2 linked regions of the Synechococcus sp. PCC 7335 genome follow. The protein of the gene in region 1 binds, or shares a complex with, the protein of each later gene. Links are inferred from orthologs where the notes say so. Each region holds a gene or a part of one and is shown in the gene's direction. Other genes may lie near its edges.

Region 1 (7,234 bases):
CGGAACGATAGATATTGCCATCACTGCTGCTGCAACCGCTAGAGCAGAAGAGCGGGTAGATTTTACTCAAAGCTACTACGTCACCTCTATCGGCATCGCTCAAACGGCGCAGCGCAACATTCTAGATAATGTTAAGGCCGTTCTAACGCCTCGTTTCTTGTGGATCTCTCTATGGCTCTCAGTGCTGTTACTAGTAGTGGGCATGATTGTCTGGTTGTTTGAGCGACGCTCTGATGAAGAAGTTTTTGGCAAGGGCATGATGAGTGGACTTTGGGATAGCTTTTGGTGGTCGGCAGTGACCATGACCAGCGTCGGCTATGGCGACAAAGTACCCACTACGTTTGGCGGTCGCCTAGTAGCGTTGCTTTGGATGATTGTTGCATTAGCCGTAGCGGCAACCTTGACAGCGTCTATTACTTCTGTGCTGGCTGCGGACGATAGCGGGCAACTCACGCAGGTAGCGGTCCTCAAGCAGCTAAAAGTCGGCAGCGTAGAGGGCTCTAATGCAGCCGAGGCGCTAAAAGAACAAGAGATCTCTTTTCAGCCGATCAATGTGCCAGAAGATGGTTTGAATGCGATCGCCGATGACCAGATAGACGCCTTCGTTGATGACGCAGCACTGCTGAGCTATATCAACAAGAACAGCTTTCAAAGACGGTTCGTTGTAGAATCTACCGGACTTCAGGCTCGGCGCTATGCTTTTGCACTGCCAAATGATGCCCAGCAGCTAGAAGCAATTAGCGCGCAGGTGATTCAGGAGCAAACTGACGCTGACTGGCAGCCATTGCTAGAGCAGTTTTTACCCAAGAACAACTAATCAGAGTTGCCGTATGACGCGACACGGGCTGCCTACAGCCAACACGTTAGCCGGTAGGTCTCGTGTGACGACGCTGCCTGTACCTACTACTGTGTTCTCACCAATGCTAATACCAGGGCAGACAACGACTCGACCCCCCAACCAAACGCCATCTCCGATAGAAACAGGCAGGGCGTACTCAAGCCCGGCTCGACGTGTCTTTGCCTCCAAAGGATGGGTTCCTGTATAGATGTGGACGCCGGGCGCAATTTGCACTTCATCACCAATCGTGATCTTGTTGCAATCAAGGAGGACACAGTCGTAGTTGATGAAGCTGCGCTTACCAATAGCGATGTTGAAGCCGTAGTCACAACGCAGCGTTGGCTTCAGTATGGTGTCTTCCCCAAAGCGGGCAAAAAGCTCGGTCAGCAAAATCCGACGTTCTTCTGTTGCATCCGCTGCGGTTGTGTTGAACCTTGACAGGATGGACTGCGCTTGTAGGTGGGCGGATGCCAGCTCAGGATCGTTAGCAAGGTATAGCTCGCCTGCCAACATTTTAGATTTTTGACGACTAGGTGACATAGGATTTTCGAGACTTTTGACGACTAGGCGACAGACGACTAGACGACAGACGACTTGGTGACATAGGTTATCGACTCTGAGACTCTAGAACATCAGGTTTGAGATATCCAATTCTGAGATATCCATTGAAGTTAGGTAGCCAAAAAACTTCGCCATCAGATGAATCGATTCGTCTAAAGCAGGTGCTCAGCTGTGCATTTTGGAGCCACTAATGGCTTCTGTCTGGGTTTTTAGCTGAGCGCCGGTTGAATAGTGAAGTGGCAAAACTATGGTGAAAGTTGAACCGACGTTAGGTTCAGAGGTTAAACGAATGCTGCCTTGCAGCAGTTCTACCAGTTGGCGGGCGATCGCCAAACCCAAACCCGTACTACTTGCCGCCCTTTGGCCCGCTTCCCCTTGATAATACGGTTCAAAAATCCGATCTTGCTCGGCACTATCGATACCTAATCCGCTATCGATCACAGCGACTTCTACTAGATTATTCTCCCTACCTCGCACTAGCCTTGTTTTGACTTTAATACTGCCTTCCTCTGTATAACGAACCGCATTGCTAATCAGGTTAGTGAGTACCTGCCTTAGCCGAGTTTGGTCAGTTGTCATAGGCTCAATATCAGCCTGACAATCTACCTCAATCGATAGTGCCTTCTGCTGAGCCAAGGTGCTGAGGACAGTAGCAACTTCTTCTATCAAACTACTAAGGTCGACCTGCTCAAGCTTGATCGCCATCTGTCCAGATCTACAATAAGAGATCTCTAACGTCTCATTGATCATCGTTAGCAGTCGCCTGCCATTGGCTAGCACCTGCTCAATAAAATCAAAGTTGGGCTTCGTATGCGAACTCTGCTGCCGCAAAAACAGGTCAGAGTAGCCAATGATGCAGCTCAATGGACTTTTAAGCTCATGAGCAAGATAAGCCATGTTCCTCTGTTCATTACGAGCCAAGCGGTCTAGTTCTTGATTACTGACCATCATCTCGTCATACAGCCATTTCACCTCACGCAGGCGTTCGTCCGTGTAGCGATCTAGGCAAAAGGCGATCGTCTTATCTAGCACACCATCTATCAATCGGGTGGCTCGTAGAGTTAACCGGGTGTCGCTGGTCAGCAGCTTCGCTTCTAGTTCGTCAAATATGATGCCGCGTAAAATGCCATACTCTCGTACGATTTCACCTGCGCTATACCCTTGTTTAGCGCGCATTTCGCCATGAACGTCAGCTTGATCAATAGCAGCGCGAACGTCTGAGAGCTGAGGATCACGAAGCAAATGAGCGATCGCATCTAGCAGATTAGGCAAACTATCTAAAATCGCCTCGTAGGTCAGATCTTGGCTGCTCTCAATGTGATTGTCCCCACGAACCTGCGTCATCCACGTATCAATAATGGCACGTTTGCGCTGAGCCAGCAGCTGACCAAAATCCATGTTTGACGCTTCCTATTTCTTAAAGAAAAATTTATGTATATTCTGCAAGCTTACAGACTTCTTACGCCTTATAGGTCGTCTTCTAGGAATATCACTTGGGTACAGCCATCAATCGCTAGAATGATGTCAGACCAATATCGGACGGACAGTGAGTTCTGACCTCCGCAACTAGAGCGCCTCTAGGTTGGTCGCATAGATACTATTGCCTGCAGTATGAGTGTTTCTTTTTCAGACCAATTTGACGTTGTAGTAGTAGGTGCAGGCCATGCTGGCTGCGAAGCTGCGCTTGCTGCCGCTCGTTTAGGGTGTCGCACCTTGCTGCTGACAATGAACTTAGATCGCATTGCCTGGCAGCCCTGTAACCCTGCCGTGGGAGGTCCGGCCAAGTCACAGCTTGCTCACGAAGTCGATGCTCTGGGCGGGGAAATTGGCAAAATCGCTGATCGCACCTATCTACAAAAGCGAATTCTCAATAGCTCGCGTGGTCCAGCGGTGTGGGCTCTGCGGGCGCAAACAGACAAGCGTGAGTACGCTGCTGTGATGAAGTCGGTCGTAGAAAACCAGGAGAATCTGATCCTGCGTGAAGGGATGGCGACCGATCTAGTGTTGGGCGATCGCGGTGAGATTATCGGTATCGAAACCCACTTCGGCATGACCTTTGGATGTCAGGCCGCTATTCTCACGACCGGCACCTTTCTCAATGGCACTATCTGGGTCGGTAAAAAATCCCTTTCCGCTGGCCGCGCCGGAGAGCCCGCTGCGATCGGCATGAGCGAAACCCTGAGTCGTCTCGGCTTTGAAACCAGCAGACTCAAAACTGGGACGCCCGCTCGCGTTGACAAGCGCTCTGTCGACTACAGCCGCCTCGAAGAACAGCCAGGCGATCCGAACGTCCGCTGGTTCAGCTTTGACCCAGAAGTTTGGCAAGAACGAGAGCAAATTCCTTGCTACATGACTCGCACTACCGCAGCCACCCATCAGCTAGTGCGCGATAATCTACACCTTTCACCGGTCTACGGTGGCTGGGTCGAAGCCAAGGGGCCGCGCTACTGTCCTTGCATAGAAGATAAAATCGTCCGCTTTGCCGATAAAGAAAGCCATCAGATTTTTATCGAGCCAGAAGGCCGCGACTATCCTGAGCTTTACATTCAGGGTTTCTCGACGGGTCTGCCTGAACATTTGCAGGTGGACATGCTCCACACGCTACCCGGCTTAGAAAACTGCACAATGCTCCGCCCTGCCTACGCTGTAGACTACGACTATATTCCGGCGACGCAGTGTTTTCCTACCCTAATGACCAAGAAGGTTGAAGGGCTCTTTTGTGCGGGGCAGATCAATGGCACGACTGGATACGAAGAAGCCGCTGGGCAGGGACTCGTTGCAGGTATTAACGCGGCCCGTTTGGTTCAAGCTAAAGAGCTGATTGTCTTTCCGCGTGAAGGTAGCTATCTAGGGACGCTGATTGACGATCTTTGTACGAAAGATTTGAGAGAACCTTACCGAGTACTGACCTCTCGGTCGGAGTATCGGCTGATCTTGCGCTCGGATAATGCAGACCAAAGACTAACGCCATTGGGTCGTGAGATTGGACTGATCGACGATCGCCGCTGGCAGCTATATCAACAGAAGCAAGCAAATATCATCGCTGAAAAAGAGCGTTTGCACACCGAAAGGGTGAAAGAACAGACTGAAGTTGGCCAACAAATCTACGCAGACACCCAGCAAAAGATCAAAGGGTCAGTTACACTTGCCGATTTGATTCGCCGGCCTAAGTTTCACTATGAGCATCTAGAAAGCTACGGTCTAGGTAATCAAGCATTAACTACCGCCGAAAAAGAAGGCGCGGAAATCGATATAAAATACTCTGGCTACATTCAGCGTCAGCAAAAACAGATTGATCTGGTTTCTCGTCAGACAAATCGATCGCTGCCGCAAGACTTGGACTATATGACCGTCGAGACACTATCGATGGAGTCAAGAGAGAAGTTGAACAAGGTCAAACCGCTGACGGTGGGACAAGCAACGCGGATTGGCGGTGTCAATCCGGCGGATGTGAACGCGCTGCTAGTATTCCTGGAGGTGCGCGATCGCCAAGCATCATAATTCGAGCAAATCCTTGGACCAATAGTACGGGGCGCACAGAACGAGCTGATTTATGGATAACAACCTGTTGTTGATACTCAGAGCACTACTGGCGATCGCGCTGGGCTCAGGCGGTGTCATTGCTATCTTCTATGGGCTCAATATCCTGGTTGAAAAGGCTCTACCCAAAGGAACGCAGCGCCGAATTCTGCCCTGGATTTATGTAGGACCCTCCCTCCTACTGCTGTTGGTTTATCTGGTGCTACCCACCATTCGCACTATCTATCTCAGCTTTTTCAACAACGATTCGAGTCGCTTTGTCGGACTGAGAAACTATATTTTTGCCTTCACCTCGCCCGATATGTTGATTGCTTTTCGCAACAACCTGCTATGGCTAGTGTTAGTAACAGGTATTAGCGTTGGACTAGGGTTAATCATCGCTGTGTTAGTCGATAGGGTGCGATATGAGCCTTTGGCTAAATCCTTGATCTTCTTACCGATGGCGATTTCGTTCGTGGGCGCGAGCGTTATCTGGCGATTTGTCTATGCCTATCGGCCAGCGGGAAGTGAACAGATTGGACTACTCAACGCGGTTGTGACTTTTCTCGGGTTCGAACCGATTGGCTGGCTAGTCGAGCGTGATATCAATAACTTTGCGCTGATTGCCATTATGATTTGGCTGCAGACAGGCTTTTGTATGGTGCTGCTCTCTTCAGCCGTCAAAGGCGTGCCTAAAGATGTAATCGAAGCCGCTAGAGTAGACGGTGCTAACGAGTTTCAGATTTTTCGGCGGATTATCGTACCGATGATCATGCCAACGGTAACAGTGGTCTCCACGACGGTGATTGTCTTAGTACTGAAGGTGTTTGATATTGTTTTTGTGATGACAGGTGGCAACTTAGATACCGATGTGATCGCCAGTCGAATGGTCAGAGAAATGTTCAACTTTCGCAACTTTGGTCGGGGTAGTGCGATCGCAGTTATCTTACTGATCGCGGTCATTCCCGTCATGGTGGCCAACATTCGCCGCTTTCGCCAGCAGGAGCTAGATCGATGACGAGCGCCAAATCCATTCCTCCACAATCGCCTCAGCCACGGCTACCGGGTCCGCGCTATCAGCGCAGCCGCAAAGAAAAGTCTGGGTTCGAGCAATTTGTGGCCAAAGCGCCAGTCCATATTGCGGTCGTTGCGATTGCGGTTCTGTGGACATTGCCAACGCTAGGGCTATTGATCAGCTCCTTTCGGCCCGCTGAAGACTTAACCAGTAGCGGCTGGTGGACTGTGTTTGTCAATCCGTTTGAATTTACCCAGTTCACGCTTAGCAACTATGCTCAAGTCTTGTTCGATCAGGGCATGGGACAAGCTTTTCTCAACAGCTTAGTGATTTCCGTGCCTGCGACGGTGATTCCGATTGCGATCGCTACCTTCGCAGCCTACGCGCTTGCTTGGATGGAATTTCCCGGCCGTCAAACCTTATTCATCATTACCGTTGGGCTCCTAGTCGTACCGCTACAGATGACGTTAATTCCAATCTTGCGAGCCTATACCGCACTAGGGCTCTCTGGCACTTACCTCGCGGTTTGGCTGGCGCACAGTGCCTATGGATTGCCGCTAGGCGTATACCTATTGCGCAATTACATTGGCTCATTGCCCCGCGATTTAATCGAAGCTGCAACGGTTGATGGCGCTTCCCACTTACAGGTATTCTCACGAGTCATTGTTCCACTCAGCATGCCGGCGATCGCCTCTTTTGCCGTCTTTCAGTTTCTTTGGGTCTGGAATGATTTGCTTGTGGCTCTAGTATATCTAGGCGGCAATCAAGATGTTGCTCCAGTGACGCTAGTACTCAGAAATATTGTGGGCGATCGCGGCCAGGATTGGTTTCTTCTCACCGCTGGGGCGTTCGTCTCTATGCTGGTGCCGATGATTGTCTTTTTTGCCCTACAGCGCTACTTCGTGCGCGGTCTGCTAGCAGGCTCCGTCAAAGGATAGAAAACCCAAACCTAGGAAATTAACCCTAAAAACTTACCCTTTATTATTTCTCTTTATTCCTATGTCTAGTGTCACCTTTGAGAATGTCACCAAACAATACGAAAACGGATTTGTCGCTGTAAAAGACTTAAACATCCAGCTAGAGGATAAAGAGTTTCTGGTTCTAGTAGGACCTTCTGGCTGCGGTAAAACCACTTCGCTTAGGATGCTAGCAGGCCTAGAAGATATTACTAGCGGCAGCATCTACATCGGTGGACAAAGGGTAAACAACGTCACCCCTAAAGATCGAGATATCGCGATGGTATTTCAATCTTATGCGCTGTATCCGCATATGACTGTCGCCGAGAATATGGGCTTTAGTTT
Region 2 (7,334 bases), 990 kb from region 1 along the record:
ACTCTGCGGGTATTCGACAGGCACCCACTCGCCGGCTCTCTGCTTCAATCCAAACCGGTCGATCAGGGACAAATTGCTGCCATTCGAGCGCCAAAATGTTTTCAAATTGTTCAGTGCTAGGCTGGGGCGGTAAGCACAGTGCGCCGAAGCTGCTGCCACGGTGGTTAGCATACCCTTCTAAATCAAGCACCTGTTCACCCTGCTCGGCTAGTGCATGCAGAATATCTGTCTTGGCTGTGCCGGTCATGCCCCCTAGCAGAACAATCTTCTTAGTAATAGATAAAGTACTGCGAACCCACTGGCGAAAGGTTTTGTAACCACCTTCGAGCGTAACTATATCAAAGCCTGCAAGATCAAGTGCCCAAGCGATCGCACCGCTACGCATCCCACCACGCCAGCAATGAACTCGCACCGCTCCATCAGGAGCTAACACTTTTGCTTGTCGGATAAACTCTCCTAGTTTGGGACCTACGAGATCGAACCCTAGCTCTACTGCCTGTTCTCTGCTCTGTTGCTTGTAGCAAATGCCCACTTTAGCGCGTTCTTCGTCTGTGAATAGCGGAAAGCTAATCGCGCCTGGAATATGACCTTGCTCAAATTCACCCGGACTACGCACATCCAAAATTGGACCCGCTGCATTGAGGAATTTATCAATAGAGACTACGGAAATGTGAGACACAAATATAACTTTAGCGATAGGTAAGCTCTCATATCCTAGTTCTTTTGGTTCATTTGTTCGAGGGTTATCTACTTTGCTCTGTGCTGCTTTAGAAAGCTCATAAATAGTTGGGATTTCAGTGGAACATACGTTCGAGATGGATAAACGAACTAGACCGCTGCATTGAAGTTCTGTTGCCGTCGTCTCATAGGTAGGAAACACTTCAACTACCACAAGACGCTTTTGTTAACGCATCTGCTTGCAGAAGATCTTGTAGTAGAGGCTCAACCGGCCGAGGGAGGTTATTTCTGCTTTTGTTAGAGAAAGTTTTCGAGTAATTCTTTGAAACAACCAAAACCTTGACTCTGTCTCTAAAAAGTAATTACTCACAAGATAGAGGAATCAACGTTGCGAGCGCAAGCAACAGCTAAATACCGCTGGTATTGTTGATTTGTTCGCACATGACAATCAACTGTGTCCGATGTCGTAAGCTAATGTGCGTTCGCTTGTGGAAACCAGCTCGTTTGGAATCTAGCTAGTAGCTGATGTACAAGGTTACTTGTCCACTGATGGTTTGTTCTTGTCCGAGGACGATGGTGCTAGCAGCAGTATCAGCTAGGCGATTTTCGACAGCTTCTGGACGAGGAACAGGGACGCTAACAGAGCCAATAGAGATATTCACAATTTCTGCGCGAGAGAGTCCTAATGTACTTAGCACCGTGTCCGCCTGCTGCTGCGCATCTTCAACAGCGTTAGCAAGTGCTTGCTGTCTAGCTGCAGTAGTCACATCATCTTCTGCGACAAAGCTAATGCCGTTGATTTGAGTCGCACCTCGATTGACAGCCTCATCTATGAGGGGTCCTGCCGCTTCGGTTGGTACTCTAAATCTAACGGTGTTAGTCGCTTGGTAGCCAATTAGCCTCTGCCTGTTGTTTGCATAGTCATAGCGAGGGTTAAGCGAGATGCCACTTGTCTCTAACTTTTGCACATTATCTTGCGATTGCAACCACTCAATCACGGCTGTAGACTGCTGAGCCGCCTGCTGTTGAGCTGATTGAGCCGTCTCTGCTTCTATGTTCACGCCTAGATTAACTTGAGTTAGCGTAGTAGGGATTGACTGTATCCCTACCCCAGTAACACTCAACACTCGCTCTGACTGATGCACAGGACCACTATTCGTTTGAGCTATGGCTGAGCCAGAGCGCAGGGTGTAGCCTCCTACTGGAACCAGAGTCATCATTGCCAATGCTAAAGCCCACCTTCGACGGCCTAACTGCTTAGGTCGGATTAGCCAAAGTTTCATCACATATTTCCTCAATGTATCTTCGATGCGTTCATCTACTGAACTTCATCTACTAAAAATGCAGATAACTCACTACAGAATACTGTCACTATGATTGAGAAAAGCACTGGTTTCAGTTTCAGTAACCTCTCACTGGTTCTGCCAGCATGGTTCTGCCAACATTTTAACAATTACATTTGATTGGCATTGAAACAGCTAAAACTAGACCGGTCAATACATCTAATGATTTTAGATCAATACCCAATTCGATGGCAAAGGTGGACTACTCTACCTTCTATCGCTCTGTTTCTTTTCTCGAAACAGAGCAATCCGCAGGCCAAAGTAATAAGCAATGGAGCTTGCAGCTATACCAACCACGAAAGAACCTAGTAGCAGCGACGCACTTGCAGACACGCCTAGGCTCATCCACTCTTCCGTGCCAGCAGACGCAGATGGCATCATAATGTCGTTAGGTAGGCGCAATAGCCAACGACCGACATGAAAGTTGAGCGCAAAGATAGGAACGTAGGTAAGCGGGTTGCTAATCCACGTGCCGACAGCGGCCATAATCTTATTGCCACGAATCGTAGCGGCGATCGCAACCCCAATGATCGTCTGAAAGCCTAGTAGCGGAAATGCCCCAGCAAACACGCCAGCAGCAATACCTCTGGCGATCGCATGAGGGCTGCCTTGCATTCTCAAAAAGCGAATATAAAAGTAGCGAAACAACCGCCGCCAGTAAAGTAAATTGAATCTTTTTAGCACAGAATTATTGGGTAACGCTCTCTGTCTAGCAGCTCTCTTTTTTCTGTTTGACTGTTCACTAGAAAAGAGCGGCACCGGCCTTTCCATCAAAGCCAAAGACTCTACATCTCCTGTAGACTCTCTGCGCACTGTAGCAGACGCTTCACTCGCTGAGCTTCTGTGCATGGACTCTCTAAGTGCAGCCAAGTCTAGAGCAGATAGCGAATAGCGATCTCCTTTCGATGGCGGTAGCGACCTATCGTAATCTGCAGTATCAGGTTGTGACATCGAATTTTGCATAGCTTACGAAGGATATATCACTAGTCTTTTCACCTCAGCTCAAGAAAGGTTTTTTGGGAGGACTCTAATGGGTTGTAGCCCAACAGTATTTTGAAGCCAGCCTCAAAATACTACCTTTAAAGTCTTGCACCTTACCTAGTGGCAGGAGGCCAGAGAGATATGCGTCCACTCAGCTTATTTTATACCAGCGAATGAAATCATCTACCGCGTGAGTGATAAGTTGGCCGTAATACTACAAAGAGGCACTTCCTATCTTTAGATTCGTACTCCTGAGCAATCCCCTTGTAATTGATATGTTGTGGCTTAGGTCATACAGTTTCTGAACAGACCGCTGCTCTACGCCCTGTGCCCATTCGATCATGCCTCAGACCATCCACCAAGCTGAAACCATCGTGGCGATCGCTACTGCCATTGTCCCTGAACAAGGGAGCGTTGGCATCGTTAGGCTATCTGGGCTAGATGCGATCGCGATCGCCAAACAGCTTTTTCACGCGCCTGGACGACAGCCTTGGGAAAGCCACCGCATCCTATATGGACATATCCACAGCCAGCAGACCATCGTTGACGAAGCGCTGCTGCTGCTAATGGAATCGCCTCGCTCTTACACCCGCGAAGATGTCGTCGAATTTCACTGCCATGGTGGCATTATGGCAGTGCAGCAGGTGCTTCAGCTCTGCCTACAGCAAGGCGCTAGGCTAGCACAACCAGGTGAATTCACCCTGCGGGCTTTTTTGAACGGACGCCTAGATCTTACTCAGGCTGAGAGCGTTGCCGATTTAGTTGGCGCTCAGTCCCCACAGGCTGCTCAAACGGCGCTAATGGGAATTAGAGGTAAGCTAGCTGAGGTTATTCGTCAGCTTCGTAGTCAGTGTCTAGATGTACTGGCAGAGATCGAAGCACGGGTAGACTTTGCCGATGATCTACCACCGATCAATGAAGATGACGTGCGATCGCGCCTTCAATCCATTCATCATCAGCTCGCCCAAGTTCTGTTGACCGCTGATCAAGGTGAATTACTTCGTACTGGTCTTAAAGTCGCCATCATCGGCCAGCCCAACGTCGGCAAATCTAGCTTGCTCAATGCCTGGAGCAAAAGCGACCGGGCAATCGTTACCAATCTGCCTGGTACCACCCGTGATGTCGTCGAGTCGCAGCTCATCGTCGGTGGTATCCCGATTCAAGTCCTTGACACCGCTGGCATTCACGCTGCCACCAACGAAGTCGAAAAAATCGGTATTGAACGCTCATTAACGGCTGCTCAATCCGCCGATCTCGTATTGCTGACCATAGACGCCACCGTTGGCTGGACAGCGGCAGACCAAGCCCTCTACGAGCAAATCAAAGACACGCCTCATATTATCGTAGTCAACAAAATTGACCTGTTAGCTGATAGTCATCCCACCACCCTCCCACTCCCTCACTCCCCCATCGTCCACACTGCTGCTGCCGTCAACCATGGCATCCCCGAGCTTGAAGCCGCTATTCTCAGTGCTGCTAACGCGGGCGATCTCACCGCTGCTAATACCGACATCGCCATCAACCAGCGTCAAGCCGCCGCGCTTACCCAGGCTGATATTGCGATCGCCCAAGTCGAACAGACCATAGCCAATGCCCTTCCGCTTGATTTTTGGACAATTGACCTACGCATAGCCATTCACGCCCTTGGCGAGGTCACTGGAGAAGAAATCACAGAATCTATGCTTGATGAGATTTTTAGCCGCTTCTGCATTGGCAAATAGCCTTGACGGACATTACCAGCAGACAGAGGTCTGCGATACACTGTATTCACCGCTTTGTGTTGCTAGCATTTCGTTGTGAAATAGCTCTATGACTGCTCTAACGCTACAGATGCCTCCGTCAACGAAACTCTCGGACGAGCAGTTTTATGAACTATGTCGCGTTAATCGTGACATCAGAATTGAGCGTAGCGCCAATGGAGAATTAATCTTGATGCCCCCTACTGGTGGAGAAACGGGAATCCGGAACGCTGATATCAACGCTCAGCTTTGGATGTGGAACGAAAGTAAGGGACTAGGCAAAGTATTTGATTCTTCTACTGCTTTTAGGCTTCCTAATGGAGCCGATCGAGCGCCAGATGCTTCTTGGGTGCAGATTGAGCGGTGGGATGCCTTAACGCCGGAGCAGAAGGAAAAGTTTCCCCCTATTTGTCCTGATTTTGTCGTTGAGCTGCGCTCTAAAACCGATCGCCTCTCGGTTCTTCAGGCCAAGATGCAAGAATATGTAGACAATGGCGCCAGACTCGGGTGGTTGATCAACCGAACGGATAGTCAGGTCGAGATCTATCGCCCTGATCAGGATGTAAAAGTTCTAATCAACCCTTCGTCTGTATCGGACGGCTCTGTTCTTCCAGATTTTGAACTGAAGCTCAAAGGTATTCTTTAGCTCTTGAGCTTCAGCTTGTTCTCTTCGAAAGTTTTAAGTTTCTTTTATGCTGCGTCTCACAGAAGTCAAACTTCCTCTAGATCATACTGAAGCTGATCTAAGAGCAGCTATCCTTCAAAAGCTTAAGATCGGTGATGCTGATCTTAAAAATTTTTCAGTTTTTAAGCGTAGCTACGATGCTAGAAAGAAAAACGCTATTTCATTGGTGTATGCGCTCGATATTGAAACGCCAAAACAAAAACAACTGCTGAGGAAGTTCAAAAAGACAGGTCGCGTGTCTCCAACTCCCAATATGGGCTATCGATATGTTGCCAAAGCGCCTAATGATCTAGAGATGCGTCCGATTGTGATCGGCGTTGGCCCCTGCGGTATGTTTGCGGCGCTGCTGCTAGCCCAGATGGGGTTTCGGCCAATTGTGTTAGAGCGAGGGAAGGCAGTACATGAGCGATCGCAAGACACGTTCGGATTTTGGAGTAAGCGTAGGTTCAACCCCGAATCCAACGCCCAGTTCGGCGAAGGCGGCGCCGGAACTTTCTCTGATGGTAAGCTCTATAGCCGGATCAAAGATAATGACCATCACGGGCGCAAAGTACTACACGAGCTAGTTGAGAATGGCGCTGTTCCAGAAATCTTGTATATCAGTAAGCCACACATTGGCACCTACCGCCTAGTCAAGATTGTTGAAAATATTCGTAATCAGGTGATTGAGCTAGGGGGAGAAATTAGATTTCAAAGCCGGGTAGAAAAGATTGAGCTGGATAGACAAGGAGAGAATCGTCAGGTTCGCGGCGTTACCATAGAAAATGGAGACTTTATTGCCAGCAATCACGTTGTTTTAGCAGTTGGTCACAGCGCTCGCGATACCTTTGAGATGCTCCATCAGCAGGGCGTCTATATCGAGCCAAAACCTTTTTCTGTCGGCTTTCGTATAGAGCATCCGCAGCCACTGATCAATCAGCAGCGCTATGGAGACAATGCTGGAAATCCCATTTTAGGAGCTGCAGACTACAAGCTAGTGCATCACTGTGCGAATGGTCGCACGGTCTACAGCTTTTGTATGTGCCCAGGTGGGCAGGTGGTAGCAGCGACTTCTGAAATAGGCAGAGTGGTGACCAACGGTATGAGTCAATACGAGCGTAGCGGCCGCAACGCCAATAGCGGCATTGTGGTTGGGATTACGCCAGAAGTCGATTACCCTGACGATCCGCTAGGTGGCGTTAAGCTTCAGCGCCAGTTAGAGACCAATGCTTTTAAGCTAGGCGGCGAGACATACGAAGCTCCAGGGCAGCTAGTCGGAGATTTTTTGGCAGGGAAGGCTTCGACGGAATTTGGTCAGGTAAAGCCGACCTATCGACCGGGCGTGCATCTGTGTGACTTAAGTGAGAGTTTGCCGGACTATGCGATCGCCGCTATTCGTGAAGCCATCCCTGCTTTCGATAAAAAGATTAAAGGATTCGCGATGAAAGACGCTGTTTTAACGGGTGTTGAGACGCGTACCTCTTCTCCTATCCGGATCAAACGAGATGAACGCTTTCAAAGTTTGAACACTCCAGGTCTCTATCCGGCCGGAGAAGGTGCAGGCTATGCAGGCGGTATTCTCTCGGCTGCTGTTGATGGCATCAAAGTTGCTGAAGCTGTTGCACTGAGTATGGTAGCAGCAAACGAATAATGTTTGTTCTACTTGAGCTGTTCTATTCGTAGAGTGAAGCTTCAGTGAGAGGTTTCTAAGCGCAAATCTGATTGCTTATCTGATTGCCTAAAAATTAGAATGTATGCGGATGGAATGAAATAGAGCGCCAGCAGGGTTGCCCCGCCAAGGCCGCCGGCGATCGCAATCGCCAAGGGTGGCCAAAATCCGGTGCTATCGAGCATCAACGGCACAAAGCCGACAATGGTTGTCACCGTCGTTGCGGCCACATGCCGAGTGGCTTTCAGCACAACCTGTAC

What was found. Proteins that work in one complex are often made in the same cells at the same time.
Region 2: the proteins of mnmG (region 1) and mnmE are in contact, whole or in part, in a solved structure (PDB 9HIP), measured with the Escherichia coli proteins. The link is inferred for Synechococcus sp. PCC 7335 from one-to-one orthologs.

Annotation. Positions count from the first base shown.
Region 1 is NZ_DS989904.1:1,089,671-1,096,904, forward strand. Bases 2,580-5,455 are described here. They hold mnmG (tRNA uridine-5-carboxymethylaminomethyl(34) synthesis enzyme MnmG), read left to right. Parts: upstream 2,580-3,010; coding sequence 3,011-4,900; downstream 4,901-5,455. Other genes in these bases: S7335_RS04905 (HAMP domain-containing sensor histidine kinase), read right to left, coding at 2,580-2,797; S7335_RS04915 (carbohydrate ABC transporter permease), read left to right, coding at 4,953-5,455. Also shown: S7335_RS04895 (transporter substrate-binding domain-containing protein), read left to right, coding at 1-817; S7335_RS04900 (sugar O-acetyltransferase), read right to left, coding at 818-1,378; more of S7335_RS04905, read right to left, coding at 1,565-2,579; more of S7335_RS04915, read left to right, coding at 5,456-5,936; S7335_RS04920 (carbohydrate ABC transporter permease), read left to right, coding at 5,933-6,871; S7335_RS04925 (ABC transporter ATP-binding protein), read left to right, coding at 6,933-7,234. UniProt on the Escherichia coli protein: NAD-binding protein involved in the addition of a carboxymethylaminomethyl (cmnm) group at the wobble position (U34) of certain tRNAs, forming tRNA-cmnm(5)s(2)U34.
Region 2 is NZ_DS989904.1:98,344-105,677, forward strand. The notes cover bases 2,558-5,533. They hold mnmE (tRNA uridine-5-carboxymethylaminomethyl(34) synthesis GTPase MnmE), read left to right. Parts: upstream 2,558-3,343; coding sequence 3,344-4,723; downstream 4,724-5,533. Other genes in these bases: S7335_RS00440 (DUF2062 domain-containing protein), read right to left, coding at 2,558-2,984; S7335_RS00450 (Uma2 family endonuclease), read left to right, coding at 4,812-5,387; S7335_RS00455 (NAD(P)/FAD-dependent oxidoreductase), read left to right, coding at 5,434-5,533. In the rest of the region: tRNA 2-selenouridine(34) synthase MnmH, read right to left, coding at 1-679; S7335_RS00435 (SIMPL domain-containing protein), read right to left, coding at 1,194-1,961; more of S7335_RS00440, read right to left, coding at 2,229-2,557; more of S7335_RS00455, read left to right, coding at 5,534-7,056; S7335_RS00460 (efflux RND transporter permease subunit), read right to left, coding at 7,098-7,334. UniProt on the Escherichia coli protein: Exhibits a very high intrinsic GTPase hydrolysis rate. Involved in the addition of a carboxymethylaminomethyl (cmnm) group at the wobble position (U34) of certain tRNAs, forming tRNA-cmnm(5)s(2)U34.